One region of the Paenibacillus sp. PSB04 genome, then DNA from elsewhere that is predicted to be linked to it. Evidence: predicted binding sites of a transcription regulator. Region 1 holds the regulator's gene; each other region holds the start of a gene.
What was found. Region 1 encodes Rex, which represses fermentation and respiration genes when NADH is low (regulators of the CRP and FNR family bind a similar motif). Its sites were predicted from a motif close to TTGTGAAATATTTCACAA; they were not measured.
Positions count from the first base shown of each region.

Region 2: nirB (nitrite reductase large subunit NirB) is a predicted target of Rex. The motif match lies at 2,646-2,663, and genes of this name have one in related genera.
Region 3: K2F33_RS09250 (helical membrane plugin domain-containing protein) is a predicted target of Rex. The motif match lies at 2,541-2,558, and genes of this name have one in related genera.
Region 4: qoxA (cytochrome aa3 quinol oxidase subunit II) is a predicted target of Rex. The motif match lies at 2,275-2,292, and genes of this name have one in related genera.

Region 1 covers NZ_CP081301.1:4,021,950-4,027,435, forward strand. Annotated here, with positions in the region: gene dinG (ATP-dependent DNA helicase DinG) at 4-2,865, shown strand; gene K2F33_RS18710 (redox-sensing transcriptional repressor Rex) at 2,982-3,668, shown strand; gene K2F33_RS18715 (amidohydrolase) at 3,622-4,956, shown strand; gene K2F33_RS18720 (cell wall elongation regulator TseB-like domain-containing protein) at 4,998-5,486, shown strand, end outside.
Region 2 covers NZ_CP081301.1:5,196,872-5,202,357, reverse strand. Annotated here, with positions in the region: gene K2F33_RS24070 (NUDIX domain-containing protein) at 1-250, shown strand, start outside; gene K2F33_RS24065 (NUDIX hydrolase) at 572-1,003, shown strand; gene K2F33_RS24060 (DUF1572 family protein) at 1,056-1,559, shown strand; gene K2F33_RS24055 (VOC family protein) at 1,964-2,449, shown strand; gene nirB (nitrite reductase large subunit NirB) at 2,685-5,090, shown strand; gene nirD (nitrite reductase small subunit NirD) at 5,105-5,455, shown strand; gene K2F33_RS24040 (formate/nitrite transporter family protein) at 5,430-5,486, shown strand, end outside.
Region 3 covers NZ_CP081301.1:1,953,543-1,959,028, forward strand. Annotated here, with positions in the region: gene K2F33_RS09240 (FUSC family protein) at 1-611, shown strand, start outside; gene K2F33_RS09245 (NAD(P)/FAD-dependent oxidoreductase) at 708-1,886, opposite strand; gene K2F33_RS09250 (helical membrane plugin domain-containing protein) at 1,926-2,357, opposite strand; gene K2F33_RS09255 (CcdC family protein) at 2,808-3,326, opposite strand; gene K2F33_RS09260 (TetR/AcrR family transcriptional regulator) at 3,451-4,017, opposite strand; gene K2F33_RS09265 (MBL fold metallo-hydrolase) at 4,017-4,742, opposite strand; gene K2F33_RS09270 (hypothetical protein) at 5,317-5,478, shown strand.
Region 4 covers NZ_CP081301.1:3,037,606-3,043,091, reverse strand. Annotated here, with positions in the region: gene K2F33_RS14020 (DUF2339 domain-containing protein) at 1-1,125, shown strand, start outside; gene K2F33_RS14015 (HAD family hydrolase) at 1,279-2,001, opposite strand; gene qoxA (cytochrome aa3 quinol oxidase subunit II) at 2,427-3,377, shown strand; gene qoxB (cytochrome aa3 quinol oxidase subunit I) at 3,405-5,351, shown strand; gene qoxC (cytochrome aa3 quinol oxidase subunit III) at 5,348-5,486, shown strand, end outside.

The DNA.
Region 1 (5,486 bases):
ATCATGAAATTTGCCGTACTTGACTTCGAAACGACAGGCAACCAGTCCGCAGACGAAATTATTCAAGTTGGACTTGCCATTATAGAAGAGGATGGGACGATTTCAAAGGTGTATGGCTCTTATGTCAACCCGGGTATCGAAATCCCTCCGTTTATTACGGGACTTACCGGCATTACGAATGAGGATGTGGCCGCAGCTCCGGCCCTGGAAGAAATGATGATGGAGCTCGTGCCGCTGCTCGACGACGTGGTCCTGGTAGGGCATAATGTAGCATTCGATTTTAATTTTTTGCAAAACGCACTCGACCGGTGCGGCTATTTGCCGTTCTCTGGGCGAATTCTGGACACGCTCGACCTGCTCAAAATATGCTTCCCTTCGCTGACTTCCTATCAGCTGGGCATGGTGACCGGACACTTCGGTCTTCAGCATGACCGGCCGCATCAGGCCGACAGCGACGCTTTGGCGACGGCATACGTTCTGCTGAAGTGCCTGGATGAGCTGAACAGCCTGCCGTTGATTACGCTGCAGCGGCTGGCCGAGCTGTTTGCCGATGAGGACAGCGACCTCGGCTGGTATTTCGACGGTCTCTGCCAGGAGAAGGAGCGGGAACCCGCTCAAGATCTGAACAGCCACACCTTTTACCGCCAGCTGGCGCTTAAGGTGGAAGACTGGACCGAAATGGCCCCGCCGCGCGACGACGTGGACGACAATCCGCTCAAAGGCGTCGAGTTTAAGGAATATTTGGCCGAGATCGAAAAACGGCTGCGCGATATTATGCCTCATTACGAGGAGCGCGAGCCGCAGACGATCATGTTCGACCAGGTGATGAATGCGCTGGATCAGGACAAGCATCTGCTGATCGAAGCCGGGACCGGGACGGGCAAGTCGCTCGGCTACCTGATCCCCTCAATTTATCAGAGCGTGAAGCAGGACCAGAAGGTGATGGTCAGCACGCATACGATCAACCTGCAGGAGCAGCTCCGGGAGCGGGATATCCCACTCTTGACACAGGTCGTGCCATTTCCTTTCAAGGCTGCCGTGTTCAAAGGCAGACAGCACTATTTGTGTTTGAGAAAATTTGAACATAAAATAAACAGAAGAGACTTTATCAATCCGAAGGAAGACACCATCACAGCCGCCCAGATGATCGTCTGGCTCGCCCAGACCGAATCGGGTGATGACGAGGAGCTGAGCCTCGGCGGCCGTGCGGGAGACTTCTGGGAGACCGTAAGCAGCGACTCGGACTCCTGTCAGGGCCGTGCCTGCCCTTGGTTCCGCAAGTGTTATTACCATCGGGCCAAGCATGAAGCCGGAATCGCGGATGTCGTCATAACGAACCATTCCAAGCTGTTTACGGATGTCAAGGCAGGCCATCAGCTGCTGCCTTCCTACGAGCGGCTCGTGATCGACGAAGCCCATCACCTGGAAGACGTTGCCGGCAAGCATCTCGGTCTTCATTTGAAGTACTTTACGGTCGTCCATACGCTGACACGGCTCTATAAGGACGCCCGGAGCGGGCAGCTGCCGGCTCTTCGCCAGCTGCTTCAATCGTCGGCCTATGAGCAGGCCGGTGAATGGACCGCCGTTATCGACCGGATGAGCGAGGATTTGGTCGATGTCAAAGAGCACTGGGACAAGCTGAGCGAATTGCTCTTCAGCCTGCTTCCGGAACGGAGCGACGCTGCTCCCGGCGACGGCGGCCAGTATACGCTGCGCCTTCAGCCGGGGAAAAAGCCGAAAGAGTGGGAGACGCTGGCGGCGCTCGAAAACCAGATCTTTGTCACGGTAGGGGAAATCGTCCGCAAAGGTGAAAAGATGCTGGCCGAATACAAGGAGGAGCAGGATGATTACGGTTCCGACAGCCTGATCACCGATATCGGCGGGCTGCTCAAGGACCTCAGCTCCGAGCGGGAGAATCTCCGCTTCTTTATGACGCTGAACGACGAAACCGTCGTGTACTGGATGGAAGCGAGCGGCCATTTCCGCAGCAAATCGCTCCAGCTGTACGCTGTTCCGGTTGACGTCAGCAAGCAGCTCAAGGAACTGTTTTTTGATAAGAAAAAGAGCGTCATCCTGACGTCCGCCACCTTATCCGTAGATAAATCGTTCCAGTATATGATCGATAACCTCGGACTGCAGGAGGACCAGGACAGCGGACGCCTTGTGACGGTCCAGCTTCCGTCCCCGTTCCGGTACAGGGACCAGGCGCTGCTCGTCATTCCGCGGGATTTTCCAAGCGTGAAGGGAAGCGTCGGGGACGCCCTGTTTGTCGAAACGCTGGCCCGCTCACTAGCGGACGCCGCGATCGCGACCCACGGCCGGATGCTGGTGCTGTTCACCTCATACCGCATGCTGCGCCAGGTATACGAGCCGCTGAAAGAAGCCCTTGCACAAAGCGACATCGCCGTGCTTGGACAGGGCGTAGACAGCGGCAGCCGCACGAAGCTGATCCGGCGGTTTACGGACAGCAGCGCTTCGGTGCTGCTTGGAACGAGCAGCTTCTGGGAAGGCGTGGACATCCCGGGTGAAGCGCTGACGTGCCTGGCCATCGTCCGGCTCCCGTTCCAGCCGCCGAACCATCCGCTGGTGGAAGCGAAGAGCGAGCTGCTGCAGCGCCAGAAGAAGAACCCGTTCATGAAGCTGTCGGTCCCGCAGGCCGTCATCCGCTTCAAGCAGGGCTTCGGGCGGCTGGTCCGCACCGCCCACGACCGGGGCATCGTCATCGTATACGATACGCGTGTCATCGAATCGTATTACGGGAAGTACTTCCTGTACTCGCTGCCTGGACCGAAAATGGAGCATATGCAGACAGACCAGATGGTTCCGCGCATCTCTGAATGGCTTCATCAGGACGGTGTGTCTTAAATGAGTCCATTAGATAGAATGAACTAAAGCGGTTAGAACAGGAAGTTCAATGCACAACTTTAGTTCAATCTATATAACCAAATAAATATTCAAGCCGTTCAATAGGGGGAACATGCATGAAATCGGAGAAAATATCCGAGGCGGTTGTCCGCAGATTGCCTATATATCTTAGATATCTAAATGAGCTGAACAAGCGGGAGGTGGCCACGGTCTCCTCCCAGGAGCTCGGGCAGAAGCTGGATCTCAACCCGGCGCAGATCCGCAAGGATTTGGCGTATTTCGGGGATTTTGGCCGTAAGGGGATAGGGTATGACGTGTCCTATCTCATCGAGAAGATCCGTCAAATTCTGAATTTGGACCAGCAGATCAACGCGGTGCTGGTCGGAGCGGGGAATCTTGGTCAAGCTTTGTCCAACTATAACTTTTACCTGAAGGAGAATATGAAGATCGTGGCCGTGTTTGACGCCAATCCGTCCAAAATCGGCACGCGGATCAACACCTTGACGGTACAGGCCATGGATGAGCTGAAAGAAACGATACAAAGCAAAAATATCCGGATCGGGATCATTACCGTCCCGGATTTCGAAGCGCAAAACGTCGCCGATCAGCTGATTGCGGCCGGGATCGAAGCGATTCTGAATTTTGCGCCGACGATTCTGAAGGCGCCGGCTAGCATCCGGATCCATGCCGCCGATTTTACGACGGATTTGCTCAGCCTGGCTTATTATTTGAACAACGGAAAGGACGACACGGAAGATGACGGACAATTTGAAGAGCTCCAGCAGCCGGAGCGCCAATCCTAAATGGGCCATCAAGAACGGCAGCTTTGCCGTTTTGCGGCCGGAGCAGCCGGTATTGCACGGCTGGATGGTCATTGAGGGCGACCGCATCACCTATATCGGTGAAGATGAGCCGCAGCTGGAGGAAGGCGTACAGGTCGTCGACGGCACGCATTTATTTTTTATGCCGGGCCTGATCAACACCCATGGACATACCGCCATGTCGCTGCTGCGAGGTTACGGAGATGACATGGTGCTCCAGGAATGGCTGCAGGAAAAAATGTGGCCGATGGAAGCGAAATTCACGTCCAGTGACGTCTGCTGGGGGACTTCGCTGTCCGTGCTTGAAATGCTGAAGGGCGGCACGACGACGTTCCTCGATATGTACGATCATATGGATCAGGTGGGCAAAGTGGTGACTGAATCCGGCATGCGCGCTGCCCTGACCCGGGGTGTCATCGGTCTGTGCCCGGAGGATGTGCAGCGGCACAAGCTGAACGAAGCCATTCAGTTCGCCAAGGACTGGCACGGGCAGGCAGACGGCCGGATCACGGCAATGATTTCTCCGCATGCCCCGTACACATGCCCTCCTGATTTTATCGAGAAGTTCGTTCAGGCGGCGCATGACCTGGATCTGCCGATGCATACGCATATGTCGGAGACCAAGGCGGAAGTGGAGCAGAACGTACGCGATTATGGAACGCGTCCGGCGATTCATTTGGAGAAGCTCGGCATGTTCTCACGGCCGACGATTCTGGCACACGCGGTCCATTTAACAGACGAGGAAATCGACATTTTGGCGAAGCATCACGTGACGGTATCACACAACCCTGGCAGCAACCTGAAGCTGGCGAGCGGTGTGGCCCGCGTTACCGACATGATGCAGGCAGGCATTACGGTTTCCCTGGGAACCGACAGTGCGGCGAGCAACAACAATTTGGACATGTTTGAAGAAATGCGCCTTGCCGCTTTGATACATAAGGGCGTCTCGGGAGATCCGACGGCGGTTCCCGCGGCGGAAGCACTGCGTATGGGCACGATCTACGGAGCCCAATCCTTGTTCCTGGAGGGAGTCGGTGCACTTGAGGCCGGGATGAAGGCGGATTTTATCGCGGTGAATACGGATCAGGCTCATTTTCTGCCGCGTACGGACTTCATTTCACACGTCATTTATTCGGCCAGCGCGAAGGACGTTGAGCATGTCTGGGTGGACGGGAAGCAGGTCGTGAAGCACGGCAGCTGTCTCACCCTGGACGAGGAACGCATCCGCAGGGAAGCCCAAGCGGCTTTTGAAGGTCTTCTCTCCCGATAAGACCGGGATGATTAGCTCACCTTTCAGAAAGGAAGTTCAGGTTGAAGAACAAGAAAAAATGGATCTTTCTCGGCATTGTCGCCCTGCTGCTGATCATTTTCGGCGCTTACCGTTATTTTATTTACGTGCTGCAGGATCAATGGAGCGAAAAGGACACCGCTATTGCCAAAGCGAAGCAGGAAGCCGGAATCGTGTCGGTCGCCGATGCCCAAAAGTCGGTGTGGGACCAGAACAGCATCTACTGGGTCGTGGAAGGGACGAACAAGACAGGCCAGGAGGTCATGGTCTGGGTGCAGTTCACCGATCAGGGAAAACCCAAGGAAGGCCAGAATACCGTACATCAAGAGCTTTTGAGCAGCGGTATGTCCAAAGAGAAGATGAAGGCCAAAATCAAAAGCACCATTCCCGGCATCAAAGACATGCGCCTCGTACCGGGTGTTTATAACGGAGAATACGTATGGCAGCTGTTCTACAAGGTGAAAGATCACTATTACTATCAATTTTACCGGTTCAGCGACGGAGCGGAAATC
Region 2 (5,486 bases), 1.2 Mb from region 1:
GTACATCGGGAAAAATCATGAGTTCGCAGCATGGGATCATGACGTTCATCAAGTGGAGTTTTATTTTGTCTGCTCGCTTGCACAGGAGGCGCCGGCACGGTTGAATGGAACCCATCCCGACCAGGATCAGATCGGCGTAGAATGGGTGGATATTCGTCAACTCGATCACATCAGGCTGTATCCGAAAGCGCTTGGACATCATTTAGTGAATAATGAAATGAACGTCCGGTATCTCGGTGATGTGAATTAAGTGATTCAGGTGAATAACCGCAGGTCATTTATACGAATCTTTGAGGTTTCAGAAAGTTAGCGATGACCTTTGGGATGGTGAGGTTGTTCGTTTGCTGAAAATCGAATGATTTAACAAATGAGAGTGATAAGGGAGCCTGAGCGGCTTCTTTTTTTATGTGGATTTGAGAAAGCAGAAATCTGTTGAGGGTTATGTTATTTTCAGGGATGATTCAGAATATATGTTCTGGTATAATAGGCAGGAGAATTTTGGAAAAACAACAAGACCTTCATGAATTGAAGTCGATTAAATATCTTTCAATACCCATAGGGAGGACTAGCCATGCCAAAGTTAATTGGCTCCGCGGCTATAATTTTGGATGCTGAGGGAAGAGTGCTGCTGGTAAAACACAGCTATGGCAAACACAATTGGGACCTTCCCGGCGGTAAGGCGGAAGAGAACGAGTCGGCTCAGGAAACCGCAAAAAGGGAAGTATTTGAGGAAGTCGGCATGGAAGTGCTTATCGGGAACCTAACAGGCATATATTACGATCCGGATTATGACATTCATCACTTTGTGTTCCTTGCGACGAGTAAAGATACCCGTGCGCCTCAGCCAAGCTCGCCTGAAATTATGGAATGCGGATTTTATTCAAGAGACGAACTGCCTAGACCCATTAGTTATTTCACATGCAGACGGATCGAAGATGCACTTCGCAATACCCCAAACCATGAGCTGTTTCACAAGGTGGGGCCAAGACAATGGATCGAATAGGGATCAGTAGGGGATCCATAATGTTCGGGCTAATAAAGGAAGGGGTGTGAACATGGAACTAGCACTCGAGTTTATCCAAAGCATGAAGGTCAAGCTGATATCCGAACAAAGAGGGACGCTTAAAGCCATTGAACAAGTGTCGGAAGAAGATATTACCTGGCACCCGACTCCGGAAAGCAACAGTATTGCTAATTTGGTTGCGCATATTCGGGGCGCTGCCCACTCTCGGGTCGAGACGATCCTGTGTAACATTCCGGACAAGCGGGACAGGGAGAAGGAATTCGAACGTGGACTGATGATGACGAAAGAAGAGGCATATCAGCATACAAAAGAAGCGTTTGATATCATTCTTCAGTATCTTGAACAGCTTCAATCCGAGCCGGAGCGATTGATGTCCCAGCCTTTCCTCTATCTGCCGCCGCTTACATACAGCCAAGTGAACAACGAAACGACAGCCCTAAATCTGATGATGGCGATGTTCAGAGAAGTGCACTACCATACGGGACAGATCATTTATATTGCCAAAATGAGAAAAGGCGAGTTAACTTGGGACTGAAGAATCAGAAACTGTAGTTCTGTACATTTTTCGGAAAGGGGAAAGGGTATGGAAAAAATGAAATGGGTGCTGCTTGCGATCTCATCGTTGATCTCGGCAGTCTGCTCGTTACGGGCAGGATATCTGTGCCTGCATCCGATGATCCCCGAGACAGGTCCTGTGGGTGAGCCTCCTGAACCTGACCGTTTTCAAGCCGTTCTTTGGTATGTAGCTTCCGGGTTGTTATTCATCTCATTCATCATTGCTGTTGTTCGATCGATCAGAAGCTGGGTGCAAAGGGGATGGCGTATACCTCACGATTAGCTGCCATGAAAACTAGAAACAAAGCAATCGAAAAGAAACGCCGGTTCCCTTGATAGGCTACAATCATCATAGAATGATTATAGCCAGGAGGTATGACGCGAATGAAATTGCACAAGATTACCCCAAACCTGTGGTTCGATTCTCAAGCAGAAGAGGCGGCAAATTTTTATACGTCCATTTTCCATGATTCCAAAATCGGCAGAATTGCCCGCTACGGTCCGGAAAGCCGGGGTGTAGAGGGAACGGTGATGACCGTGGAATTTCAATTGGAAGGGCAGTCATTCGTCGCGCTGAATGGGGGTCCGCATTTTAAGTTCAATGAGGCCATATCTTTTATCGTTCATTGCGATGATCAGGAGGAGCTGGACTATTATTGGGATAAGCTCTCCGAAGGAGGAGACGAAAAGGCCCAGGTTTGCGGTTGGTTAAAAGATCAATTCGGCGTATCCTGGCAAATCATCCCCAGCCATTTAACGGAGATGATCTGTGACCCCGACCCGGCAAGAGCAGGGCGAGTCATGCAAGCCATACTTCAGACGAAAAAGAAAATCGACATAAAGGCGCTGCAGCAAGCTTACGACAATTAGAGTTCTTACCCGAGTAAAATACAAAGGTTCGAAATCAAGGCCATCCATCAGGGTGGCCTTTTGCGCTTTTGCGTCTCACCGTTGGAGGTCATCTCAATAACGCCGTAAAATTCCTGGCCTTCACAAATTTTTTGTTTCAACAAAGCCACTGTGATTTACTTCACAGGCAAAGCCTCCCATATCCGTTACGATATCAATGTAATTAATTTCACAAGGTTGCACGGGAGGCGTGTTTATGAGCAGACGATTGGTGATGATAGGCAACGGGATGGCAGGGGCGCGGTGTATCGAGGAAATTCTCCGCCGGGACCGCGACCGCTACGAGATAACGATGATCGGGGATGAGCCGTATCCCAACTATAACCGAATTATGCTGTCCCCTGTGCTGCAAGGGAAAACAACGTTTGAAGAAATCACGATTAACGATTGGGACTGGTATCAGTCCAATAACATACAATTGCTGTCCAAGGAACGGGCTGTAGAGATTAACCGGGCGTCGAAGGAAGTCCGAACCGACCGGGGAACCGTGGTCCCCTACGACGAGCTCATTATCGCGACCGGATCCAGCGCGTTTATTTTACCTGTACCAGGACATGACCTGGAAGGCGTCGTCGGTTTCCGCACCATTGAAGACACGAAAGTGATGCTGGAAACGGCTAAACAATACAAAAAGGCGGTCGTGATCGGCGGCGGACTGCTCGGCCTGGAAGCAGCTCGCGGATTGATGAACCAGGGGATGGAGGTCCATGTCGTTCATTTGCTGCCGCATCTGATGGAAATGCAGCTCGACTCGGCAGCGGCTAAGCTGCTTCAGCAGGACCTGGAAGCCCAGGGCATGAAGTTTCTAATGGAAAAGAAAACAACGGAAATTTACGGTGATGGGAGAGTACAAGGGCTTCGGTTTGAAGACGGAACGAACGTCGAATGCGATCTTGTCGTCATGGCCGTCGGCATTCGTCCCAATGCAGCGCTGGCGCGGGACGCGGGACTGGCGGTTGGCCGGGCGATTCAAGTCAACGACCTGATGCAGACGACGGACCCTTCAATTTATGCCGTAGGCGAGTGCGCTGAACACCGCGGCATAGCCTATGGTCTGGTGGCGCCATTGTATGAACAGGGCATTGTGCTTGCGGACCACCTTACGGGCCGGCCAACGGAAGGTTACGCGGGCAGCGTGTTGTCCACGCAGCTTAAGGTAGCGGGATGCGATCTGTTTTCCGGCGGAGAAATCCATGCGGATGCGGACACGAAAGCCATCGTTGTGCAGGACGAGGTCGCCGGATCCTACAAAAAGATTCTGGTTCGCGAGAACCGCATCGTCGGTGTCGTGCTGTACGGGGACGTATCCGACGGAACCCGGCTGTTCAGCCTGCTGAAGAAGGGCAGCGACATTCAGGAATATACGAGTGCCTCCGTTCTTCATAAAGCCGGGGGAGACAGCGGACTCGATGTCGCGTCGATCAGCGCGGACGAAACGATTTGCGGGTGCAACGGCGTAACCAAGGGACGCATCGTCGGCGCCATTCTCGAGAACGGACTGACCACGTTCGACGAAGTGAAAGCTGTGACCAAAGCCGGAGGCTCGTGCGGCAAATGCCGCGGCATGGTTGAGGCGATCCTCGCGCATACGCTGGGCGACAAATTCGACGCTTCGGCGCAGAAGGCGGCAGGCATGTGCGCCTGCACCAAGCTTACCCGTGATGAGGTGGTGGCCGCCATTCGCGAGAAAGGTCTGCAGTTGCCGCGGGAGACACGTATCGTGCTCGGGTTTGCATCCGAGGAAGGCTGCTCGAAGTGCCGTCCGGCACTGAATTATTATTTGCGGATGCTTCATCCCGAGACGTATGCCGACGATAAGGCATCCAGATATGTCAACGAACGAATGGAAGGCAACATGCAGAAGGACGGCACATTCTCCGTCATTCCGCGGATGTATGGCGGGACGACGACACCGGAGGATTTGATCCGCATCGGCGAAGTCGCGAAGAAATACAACGTGCCCCTGGTGAAAATTACGGGCGCAAGCCGCATCGGGCTGTACGGCGTACAGAAGGAAGACGTCCCGAATGTTTGGGAGGAGCTGGAGATGCGTTCGGGGTACGCCTACTCCAAGTCGCTGCGTAACGTTAAATCGTGTGTCGGTTCGAGATTTTGCCGGTTCGGCACCCAGGATTCGTTAGGGCTTGGCATCCGGTTGGAACAGGAGATCGAGATGGTCGATACGCCGCACAAAATGAAAATGGGCGTGACCGGCTGTCCGCGAAACTGTGCCGAAGTATTGACGAAGGATTTTGGCGTCGTCTGCGTGGAGAACGGATACCAGCTGTATTTTGGCGGAAATGGCGGCACCGAGGTCCGGGAATGCGACAGCCTGACGACGGTAGCGACAGAGGATGAGGTGATCCTGTTGGCTAAAGCCTACGTACAGCTATACCGGGAAACCGGCATTTACGGCGAACGCACAGCCCCATGGGTAAAGCGCATGGGCACGGATTGGGTGCGCCAAATGCTGGGCAATGAGCAGGAGATTGCCGGTTTAGCCAGCCGCTTCGAGCATGCAAAAACAACGTATCGCGAAGCATGGTCAGCCGCGCTGGAAGACGAGGAACGCCGCCGGATGTATACCGTGGAGAGACCATAAGGGGAGGGAAGGGCATGAGCGTGACGAGAGAAATGATGAAAGTGATGAAGCTGGAGGAGCTGAAGCCGCAGATTGGCAAGGAGGTACGCGTTGGCGATGAGTCGGTTGCGTTGTTCCGGCTGTCAAACGGGGAGGTGCGGGCGGTAAGCAACCGGTGTCCCCATAAGAACGGTCCGCTGGCTGAGGGGATTGTGTCGGGTGAATTTGTCTTTTGTCCGCTGCACGACTGGAAAATTTCGCTTACGACAGGGGAAGTGCAAAAGCCGGACGACGGCTGCATCCAGACCTACGAAACCGCGGTCATCGACGGTTACGTCTATATTGGAGGACTGAAAGAGCATGAAAAACACCATTCAGATCGTTGAAACCGCCGGGGTAAACAAGGTTAGCCTCATG
Region 3 (5,486 bases), 2.1 Mb from region 1:
TCATCACGCCCAACGCGCTGCTGATGGCGGAGACCAATACCCGGATACATAACTTCGGCTATTTTGCCGGCGCCAGGCTGACCGACGTGCTCGTCGGCAGCGTCATCGGCCTGATCGGCGTGCTGCTGGTCGGCAGCCGCTCGGCTTCCAGCAGGATTCCGTACCTTCTCGGCCGGACGATCCGCAGCCAGGCACAGTTTCTGGCGCTGCTGTTCATTCGGCAGCCTGCGAGTGCCGCAGCGAAGCTGAGCCTCATCCTCCAGCAGCGCTCCATGCGGCGGCACCTGTCCAATCTGAGGACGGTGTACCAGACCGCACTCGGCGAGATTCCGCGCAGCGAGGAGGAGCTTGAGAAACTGCTGCCCGTCATCTGGTCGCTGGATCAGTTCGGGTACGTGCTGAACTCCTACGAGCTGAGCGCCCTCCGGCCCGTCCTGCCCGACCCGGAGCTGGGAGCGGTGCTGCTCCATCTCGAGAAAATGGCCCAGTCCGCAGAGCAGCGGCGGGAGACGGACGAGGGGCCAGAGGGAACCGACGGGCTGGAGCTGCCGCTGGTGCCGGATATCGGGCAGGAGCTCGCCGATCTCCGGCATGCGCTGAACGGCAGGTGAGCGGGCACCAATTCCAACAAAAAACAGCCCTCTTCCATGGCAAATGCCTTGGAAAGAGGGCTGTTTGGTTTAATGCGTCAAACAATGGTTTACAGATTAGTAAGCCAAAGTGTAGAGAGCTTTGATGTGGGACAGGTAACGGATGTTACTTGCTTCCTTCATCAGGGACGCAGGCAGACCTTTGAGGGACGTGTTGCTTTCGCCGATGGTAGCAACGGCATCTTTACGGCCCAGGCTTGCAAGCGTACCGGAGTTCACCGGAGCAAATGTTTCGAACGCATGGTTTTCGAGCAGGGCATACAGGTTGTAGCCGATCAGCTCGCCCATTTGCCAAGCGATTTGCGCGGTTGGCGGTTGTGGACGTCCGCTTGGATCAAATACAACGGCGCTGTCCCCAGCCACAAACACGTCCGGATGGGAAGTGGATTGCAGGAATTCGTTGACGGTAGCGCGTCCGCGGTTTACTTCGAGGCCGGATTCGCCTACGAGCGGGTTGCCTTGCACGCCGCCTGTCCATACGAAGGTGTTGGTTACGATCTTTTGACCGTCTTTCAGGTCAACCACGTTGCCTTCCACGTTTGTTACAGGCAATCCTGTCAGGAAGGTTACGCCGCGTTTTTCCAGACTGCTTTGCGCGCGCTCGATGAGGTGATCAGGCAGTACAGGCAGGATTTTAGGGCCGGCTTCAACCAGAAGCAGCTTCACTTCGGCTGGATTTACGCCGTATTTTTTAGCCAGACCCGGCATGATATCAGCGATTTCGCCGACAAGCTCAACGCCGGTCAAGCCGCCGCCGCCGATGAGGATCGTTGCGTCAGCTTCGTTTTTGGTTTTGGAGTATTCACGGATGCGGTCTTCGATGTGCTTATGAATGTTCAGCGCGTCTTCAGCAGACTTCAGCACGAAGCTGTACTGCTCGAGCCCTGGAATGCCGAAGTAAGCCGTTTTACTTCCGAGTGCGACAACCAAAGCGTCGTAAGACAGGCTGGAACCGTCGGAAAGTTTGATTTCTTTGCTGTCTACGGAGAAAGAGTTGACCGTTGCGATCTTCAGGTCGACTTCTTTGCCCTTGAACAGTTTTTCGAGCGGCATAGCGATGGCTTTCTCAGCAATGCTGCCTGCAGCCAGACGGTGCAGCTCGGTAATGATTTGGTGCGTAGGGTATTGGTTCACGACCGTAACCCGTGCTTGATCTTTGTTCATATATTTGCGTACGGTCAGAGCGGCAAGCAAGCCGCCGTAACCGGCACCCAAAATGACAATATGTTTTGACATGGTTTTTCCTCCGTCCTTACTGGTTAGATGTATAAAAGATTATTGTTGTTTTGCTTTTTCCGCAGAGATTTGAAGGTAAGCGTTCAGGAACCGGAAGATTTTTTGAGCTTGCGGATCCTTCAGCATTTTAAGCAGACCAAAAAGACCGATCACTTCGTTGCTGTCTTCAGCGCGGTCTTTCGCTTCGATGACAGTAGCGGCGATGTTCTTCACCGAATGCTTCACAGGCTCCACAATTTCGGTGATCGCGCCGACGGTGTCGCTCTTCAGCACTTTGTCGGTAGCGACGGTTTGAGCGAAGTCATAAGACTTTGTCAATAGATTCACAAGCTCAGTCAGCTTTGGAAGCTGGTCGACCAGAATCGTAAGGGATTCCTGCACCTCAGGTTTGAGCAGCTGGTCCAGCACGTCGTTTTGTTCCTTGCCGACAGACACGTTTTGTGTCTCTTGTTCAGAAATTGCTTCTGACATGTCCATTTCTCCTTTGCGTAAGCAGTTGTGCTTAAGTATTTTTATAATGAAAAGGAGCTCATAGACTCCCTTCGAAGGAGTATCTACAAGCCACAAGACCTTTTCCGTCCGAAAAGGCCTAGTCACTATCGTCCTCCTAATGTTAACATAAATGATCGTAAAAAGGACCACTTTACGAAAGAAATGTGAAAAAATATACATGGTATCGCCGCCATCGATTGGAAAAGAGCTTGCAGGCCGGGCGTCCAGCGCAGCGGACCCGCTTATTTCATTCGTTTTAAGCATTTTCCAAACGGCCTGGCGCTATGCATTGGCGGGTTTATTTTTTGAGGAAAGTCTTCTGATATCAAAGAAGCCAATCTCCTTATCTTAAGGAAATTGGCTTATCGTTTGCCCCGGGCAGGAAACCCTGCGTGGAAGACGTTATTTGGCTTAGTATCGATCATGGGATCATTCCGCCGGATTTAAGGGATCGGATACCGGATCTACGGCAGCGGGCGCATACTTCCGGTACTGTCTCAGCATGAAAATCCGCCAGCGGAGGATCATGCCAAAGGCCAGAATGAAGAACAGGGCGCCGGTCTGCGGAATCGATACATATTCCTCAATCACCTGGTGCAGCAGCATGCGGACGGCCAGCAGGGCGAAGAGGATAATGATAAAGCTCTTGGAGCGCTGTGCGAAGACCTGTCCTCCACTTACTTCAAATTTGGTGCTGCGTATCAGCGGATAGGAGAACAGGAACCAGCCGACTAAAAAGGCGATGAGCGCCCACCACAGCGGGATTCTCACAGCCGGGGCGACGAACATCAGGAATCCGGTCGCCATGCCCATCGGCGGAATTAATATTTTCTTTATCGTAACGGGTCTGTGGCTCGCCTTGAGACGGATGAATATGGTCATCAGGGCCAAAACCAACGTCCCCACGGTCGTTCCAATTTGCAAATACAAGGGACTGATATGAGGCACGTCAAGGACTCCCCTCTTGTCAATATAATTTATCACATCTAATAGTATATCACACAAATAGAGAAGTAAACTTGAACGTCATATGACATCTTTACCGGGCCTTGAGGGCAAGCCTGCCGGGCGGTTATGCGCCGGATTCCAGTCCTTTCAGAAAGGCTCTCATAACAAAATGCAGGCTCTCGTCAAAATCCAGCTTCATCTGGAAGCCGTTGTTCTGTTCCAGGGAGGCGAAGCCGTGCAAGAGGCTCCGCAGACCCCGGATCGTATGCAATGTGTTCTGTTCCCCGAGACCGTAGGGTTCGAGAACCCGGATAAAGATGCTCAACAGCTGTTCACCCAGCTTTGCGGTTTCCGGGGAATCCGACGCTTCGATTTTGTAAAAGGCCTCATAGAGGCCGGGACGCTGGCGGGCAAATGTCAAATAGCTTGTGCTCAAGCTCAGAATCGCTTCCTCTCCCGATTTGCCGATGACCGCATCGCGCATCAAATCGACGAGATGCTGGATGCAGTAAGCGGCAAGCGCGCTGCGCAGGTCCGGCAGTCCGTTCACGTGGTTATACAGGGAAGGGGAGCGGACTCCAAGCTTCTGGGCTAGTGCAGACAGCGTCAAGTTATCCAATCCGGACTCATCGGCCAGCTCTGCCGCGGCAATCAGCAGGGTTTCGCGGTCAAGCCCCATGCGGCGCACCATTAGACCGCCCCCTTCTTCAGGGCCTCCTCGGCCCGGGATATGGCGACAGCCATCTTATCGGTCGGCTGCGGAATCATTTTGCCGTGGCCGACCGCCAGCCAGGTCGGATTCAGACCGGCGAGTCGTTTGGCGCTGGCGATGGATGTCGCCTTGCTCCAGGTGGCCATCGCCGGGAAAGGGAACAGCGGCTGCATATGGCCGGATACGGCCAGGGCCGCGCGGGTCTGGAAGGCGTCGCCCGCAATAAGGACGCCGCTGCGCGTGTCGTAGAACGCCATATGTCCCGGCGTGTGCCCGGGGGAGGCGACGGCCAGCAGCGACCCGATGCGGTCTCCGTCTTCCAGCAGCACGTCAGGCTTCGTGGTGACCTTGCCCGGGGCAGGGATGTCTCCGCGGACCTGATCCTGCGGCTCGCCGGGCTCGAGCTCCTTGCTGCCTGCAAGGAGGCGGCTGTCGCGGCGGGAAATATAAGTCGTCACTTGAGGAAGAGCCGCCTTCAGCAGGTCGAACGCCCCGATATGGTCGCCATGCGCATGCGTCAGAACGATCCTTACGATCGGTTTGCCTAGGCGGGCGGCGGCTTGCTGGATGCCTTTTATGCTAAAAGGCATGCCGGCATCGATTAGGGTCAACCCGTCTTCTTCTTCAATCAGATACACATTAACGGGGAACAAGCGGGGCATAAAAGTAACCTGGGTTACTTGCTGAACGGTCGTCATTTTCATGGATAACTCCTCCTCGAGACTAATCATATTAGTATAATAACTAATGACATTAGTTTTGGCAATGCCCAATTTAAAAATAATTGGCGGACATGTGAAAAAACTTGGTAAATGTGTGGTGAAAAACATGTAATGAGAAACATGTGAAATCTAGGACATGAGGATACGAGGACATGAAGGTAAGACGAGACATGAGGTATAGTGATATATGATACGCAGTACGCATGAGATAAAATGAAATTAAAGGATAAAAAAGCGTTTTCAATCAGGAAGATTTATACTATAATACCTATTGTAAACCCTTTCATATGTCTAATCTGATTTGGAGCTCCTTCGCTGAAGGGCTCATTTTTTTGTTTATGGGGATTTTGGCTCCGAAAATCTCTCTCGAGTCCGCCGCTGTGATGTTCAATGTGGCGGACTTTTTTGCGCCTGATCGGGTAGTCGGGGAGAGTTGGGACAATCCGCTTTGGCATCTGTTCGACCGATTAATAGATGTTTTTTCCAGAAAGTGAGAGCATTCGTCCTCATATGCCGTCTATAGATTCAGATGGCTATTAAAGCAGGGAGGATCGTCATGATAGACCCGAAACGGGAAAGCATGCTGATCGAGCAGGTGTTGGCGGGGCGTAAGGAGGTCTTTGCCGAGCTGGTCTACATATGGAATGGCGCCGCCGAAGCGAGCTTTAAAATCGGATCAGGTACGATGGGCTTACACCTTTACTTACCTGCCATATGATCAAAAGA
Region 4 (5,486 bases), 980 kb from region 1:
ATTCCGTTCCTGGTGAAATCCACGGAACCGAATGCCTGGATCGCCGCAGGTTTTGAGCTCGTCTTTTCCCTGGCGATGACGTCGCTGTCGATCCGCTATGCTTACCGTGCCGCCTACTTCGTGTCCATTGGCGTGCTGCATCTGCCGCTGATGATTCTATACATGGCAGGCGATTTCGAAGGCAGCCGGCATGTCTTCCTCGGCGCGGTATTCCTGCAGCACGCCCTGCTGCTCGTCCTCTCGCTGGTCCGTCCGTACCGCTACCGCGTAGACGAGACGGTATCGCTCATGACCGGCTTCGGGCTGGTCGTGCTGTGGATTTACGCTTTGTACAATCAGGCGGGCGGCCCCGGTCCCGAATCGATGATGATGATCATCTGGGCCGTCATTTACAGCCTGATCGCCCTCTGGCGGGTGATGAGCGGCCGCGTTCCCCACGAATACATGGCGATCGCGACCTGCGCCTGGCTCATTTGGCTGGTTGAAATCGTCAGCCGGGAGGCACTGCCGCTGTCTGTCCTGATCGAGGCGTCCCTTGGGCTAGGCCTCGGCATCCTGCTGAGAAGCCGGATGCAGCAGATTACGTCCGCCATCCTGTATTTGTTTGGGGGACTGAGCATTCTGCAGCTGATCATTCACGAGATCCTGTCGATCGAAACGCTGTCCTGGATCGCGCTCCTGGCCAGCCTGGCAGGCTTGTCGGCGGTCCTCCGCAGACATATGGCCGAAGAATGGCAGCGGAAAGTACCGGATATTCTGATGTGGTCCGCCGCGCTGCTGTCCATCGTCTTCCTGACGGAAGTGACCTCGGTTCTGACGCGGAATCTGTCGTTCGACCTTCAGCATTTGATCCTGTCGGCCGAATACGCGCTCTATGCGATCATCGTTATTATTTACGGCGTCATGGTGGGTAAATCGATGGTCCGCCTGGCCGGACTGATCGTCCTGCTGATCACGCTGCTCAAGGTCATCTTCTTCGACCTGCCAGGCGTGTCGCTGGCCGTGCGGGCGATCCTGTTCATCGGTCTGGGCGTCGCAGGGATCGCCGTTTCCCGAATTTTGTACAAACGCAAAGGGGCCGATACCGAAGCCCCGCCGGGACCTCCGTCGCTCCCGCCCGAATAAATACGAAATGACCGCGCCGCGCGAGAGTTATCCTACTTGACTCAAAAAGCGATGCCACGGGAGCCATGCTTATCGATTTCCAAAATAAAGGGTGCCTGCACATCCCCGATGGATGCAGACACCCTTTTTTTCATGAAAACAGCCAACCACCCGCTAGCCACTCAGCAGAACGGATCTCAGCTCCCCGTAGCCCCCCAGAATATGATGGGGCTGATGTCCGGTCGCAAACGGCTCGACCTTCCGATGGTTAAACCAAACTGATGTCCACCCCGCCTCCAGCGCGCCGATAACGTCGTTGTTCCAGGAGTCGCCGATGTACCAGCTTGCCCCAGGCTCCGTTTCCGTCGCCTCGTTCACATGCCGGAACAGCCGGGGATCCGGCTTGTCCATGCCCACCGCTCCGGACACGAATACCCGGTCCAAGCCCACCAGCTTGTCCAGCCCAAGCGCACGGACTTTGTTCATTTGGTGTTCCTTCGGGCCATTGGTGATCACGCCGACCACATCGCCCCGCTCCTGGAGCTCCCGGATCAGCTCCTGCGCCCCCGGAAACAGGCGAATGTCGAACTGCCCCTCCAAATAGGCCGCCTGAATCGCAGCCGCCTGCTCCCGGTCCACGTCGATGCCGAACTCCGCAAGGGCCAGCTGAATCCGCTGCTCGCGCATGTCCTCCAGATCCCCCGCATTCGCCGGATCATTCACATGTCCATGCCGGGCCGACAGCAAGTCGCTGTAATGCCGGAACCGGTGGTATACTTGTTCATAAGGAAAGCCGTCCGGCGGCGATATCAAGCGATCGATCGCCTGCCGCAGCGGTTCCAGATGGTCATACAGCGTATCGTCCACGTCAAAAAATACCGCTCTTTGTTCACCCATTTTCTTGTTCTCCCCCATCTGCCTAGTCCGCGATCACATGCCGGCTGCTGCCCGCATTAGCCCTCATATTGTACCATACAGCGGGCTTTTGGGACGCCTCAGCCGCTGCTTCAGCAGGAAAAAATCCGGATAACGGCTTATGATAAGCCCTTTCAATTGTGACGAAACTGGCAACATTGACAAAGCCTTGTGCAATTTTGAACAAAAATGAAAATCCCCGATTTTCAGCGATTACAGTGATTTTTCGCACAATTTGAGGTTTTTTTAAAAATCATGTGAAGATGTTCACAGAATATCTGTAAATGATTTACATTTATTACTTTTGTTGCATTTGTTTTCGTTCCCCCGGATTACTAAGCTATGGCTATAAGGTTCATTATTTTTAGACCAATTCAGCTACATGTAACGCTAGAAAGGAGCTCACTGTGAAGAAAAAAAGATGGTTATTTTTTGGTTTATTTGTATCCATCATGTTGCTGCTTAGCGGATGCGACTCGTCGTCACTCATCGTGCTAGATCCGAAAGGTCCGCAGGCAAAAACGCAATCCAGCACGATTATTTTCTCCATCCTGATGATGGCTTTCGTCTTGATTGTTGTTTACATCTTGTACATCATCATGCTGACCAAATACCGGGCAAGCAAAACCAGTGACGATTATATCCCGCCTCATATAGAAGGTAACAAATGGCTCGAGTTCACCTGGATTGCGATTCCGGTTATCATTGTGGCCATTCTATCGGTTGTCACGGTCAAAACGACCAGTGCGGTGGAAAGTGTTCCTGCCGGTTACGAGGATCAGAAGCCGCTTGTTATCTATGCCGCATCGTCCAACTGGAAATGGCACTTCAGTTACCCTGAAGAAGGCGTTGAAACGGTGAACTATGTGAATATTCCTACAAACCGCCCGATCGAGTTCCGCCTGTATTCTTACGGACCGATTACGAGCTTCTGGGTGCCGCAGCTTGGCGGACAGAAGTACGCCATGAGCGACATGGTCAACACGCTTCACCTGCTGGCCGACACACCAGGTTCTTTCATGGGACGTAACTCCAACTTCTCCGGTAAAGGCTATGCGCAGATGGAGTTTGAGGTACAGTCCATGAGCGCCGGAGACTTCAGCAAATGGGTCGACGACGTGAAGAAAACCGCACCTCAATTGACTGAGGACAAATTTAACGCGCTGCTGAAAACCTCCTACGTTGGACGGGAATCCTTCTCTTCCACGCATCTCGGGTTCAACCCGCCGCCTGAAATGGATATGTCCGAAGGGCATCACGGCAGCGGCAGCAGTGACAAAGATTCCGGCTCGGAAACGATGGATCATTCGGATATGAGCAATATGGAAGATATGGGGTCCATGGAACATGGAAACTAACATCTACTGGAAAGGAGACCTACCTGCATGAAATGGGACGAATTTTTTGTTACCGGTGAGCCGATGATCTATGCTGCCATGGTCAGTATCGTCGTCGTTTCCCTCGCCATCCTGATCGGCCTGACCTATTTTAAAAAGTGGGGCTATCTGTGGCGCGAATGGCTCACAACGGTTGACCATAAGCGGATCGGGGTCATGTATATCCTGTCCGCACTCATCATGCTGTTCCGCGGCGGGGTCGACGCCCTGCTGATGCGTACGCAGCTCGCAGCTCCGGAAATGAAGTTTCTGGATGCGCAGCACTATAACGAAATCTTTACAACGCACGGCGTTATCATGATCCTGTTCATGGCGATGCCGTTCGTTATCGGACTTATGAACGTTGTCGTTCCGCTTCAAATCGGGGCGCGCGACGTAGCTTTCCCTAGACTGAATGCCGTCAGCTTCTGGATGTTCTTCTTCGGAGCGATGCTGTTCAACATTTCCTTCGTCATCGGGGGATCGCCGGATGCCGGCTGGACCGCATACTTCCCGCTGGCGAGCCTGGAGTTCAGCCCGACCGTAGGTAACAACTTCTACTCTCTGGCCCTTCAGATTTCCGGTATCGGTACGCTGATGACCGGTGTCAACTTTATCGTAACGATTCTGAAAATGCGTGCGCCAGGCATGAAACTGATGCGCATGCCGATGTTTACCTGGTCCGTCCTGATTACGAACGTTATCATCCTGTTCGCATTCCCGGTTCTGACCGTTGCCCTTGCCCTGATGATGTTCGACCGCATCTTCGGCAGCCAGTTCTTTACGATGGCGAATGGCGGTATGGATATGCTCTGGGCCAACCTGTTCTGGGTATGGGGACACCCTGAAGTATATATCGTTATTTTGCCGGCCTTCGGTATATTCAGTGATATTATTTCCACGTTCTCGAAAAAGAATTTGTACGGTTATAAATCGATGGTTGCCAGTATGGTGGTCATCTCGCTCCTGTCCTTTATCGTATGGGCTCACCACTTCTATACGATGGGCGCAGGCGTTATGGTCAACGGCTTCTTCTCCATCACGACGATGGCGATTGCCGTACCGACCGGCGTCAAAATATTCAACTGGCTCTTTACCTTGCAGAAAGGTAAAATCTCGTTCACGACACCGATGCTGTACGCGATGGCCTTTATTCCTATCTTTACGATCGGCGGCGTAACCGGCGTCATGCTGGCGATGGCCAGCGCGGACTACCAGTACCATAACACGATGTTCCTGGTTGCCCACTTCCACTATGTATTGATTCCGGGTACCGTCTTCGGGGTTCTGGCAGGCATGTACTTCTGGTTCCCGAAAATTTTCGGTTTCCGTCTGAACGAGAAGCTCGGCAAGACCGCCTTCTGGCTCATCGTCGTCGGCTTCAATACGGCCTTCCTGCCACTGTTCTTCCTTGGACTGAGCGGCATGACGCGCCGGATGTACACGTATTCGGCCGACACCGGCTTTGGCCCGCTGAATATGGTGGCTACGATCGGTGCCTTTATCCTGGCCATCGGCTTTGTCGTTCTGTGCTACAACTTCTACTGGAGCTTCCGTTACAGCCCTCGCGACGAAAACGGAGATCCATGGGATGCACGTACGCTGGAGTGGAGTACGCCAAGCCCTGTGCCGGTGTACAACTTCGCCAAGGTACCTAACGTCAAATCCATGGATGCACTGTGGGAGGCTAAAGTCAACGGGGTACCTCTCTACGAGGAAGGCCCTTACGAACCGATTCATATGCCTAACAACAGCGGTCAACCGTTCATTCTCGGCGTCATTATGTTTTTCCTAGGCTTTTTCCTGGTATTCAGCTGGTTCATTCCTGCAATCATTGCGGGTATCGCTGTCGTAGTCATGCTGGCTCTGCGTTCCTTCGAACGCGATCATGGCTATCACATTTCACCTGAGGAAATTGCCGCCACTGAACAGAAATTGCGGGGTGATTCCGTATGAAAATAAATGATTCACTGCCACTCGAGTATAGAACGGAAGAGAACAGCAACAAGATCTTCGGGTTCTGGCTCTTCCTCGGGGCAGAGATCGCCCTCTTCTCCACGCTGTTCGCCGTCTATTTCACACTGTGGAACC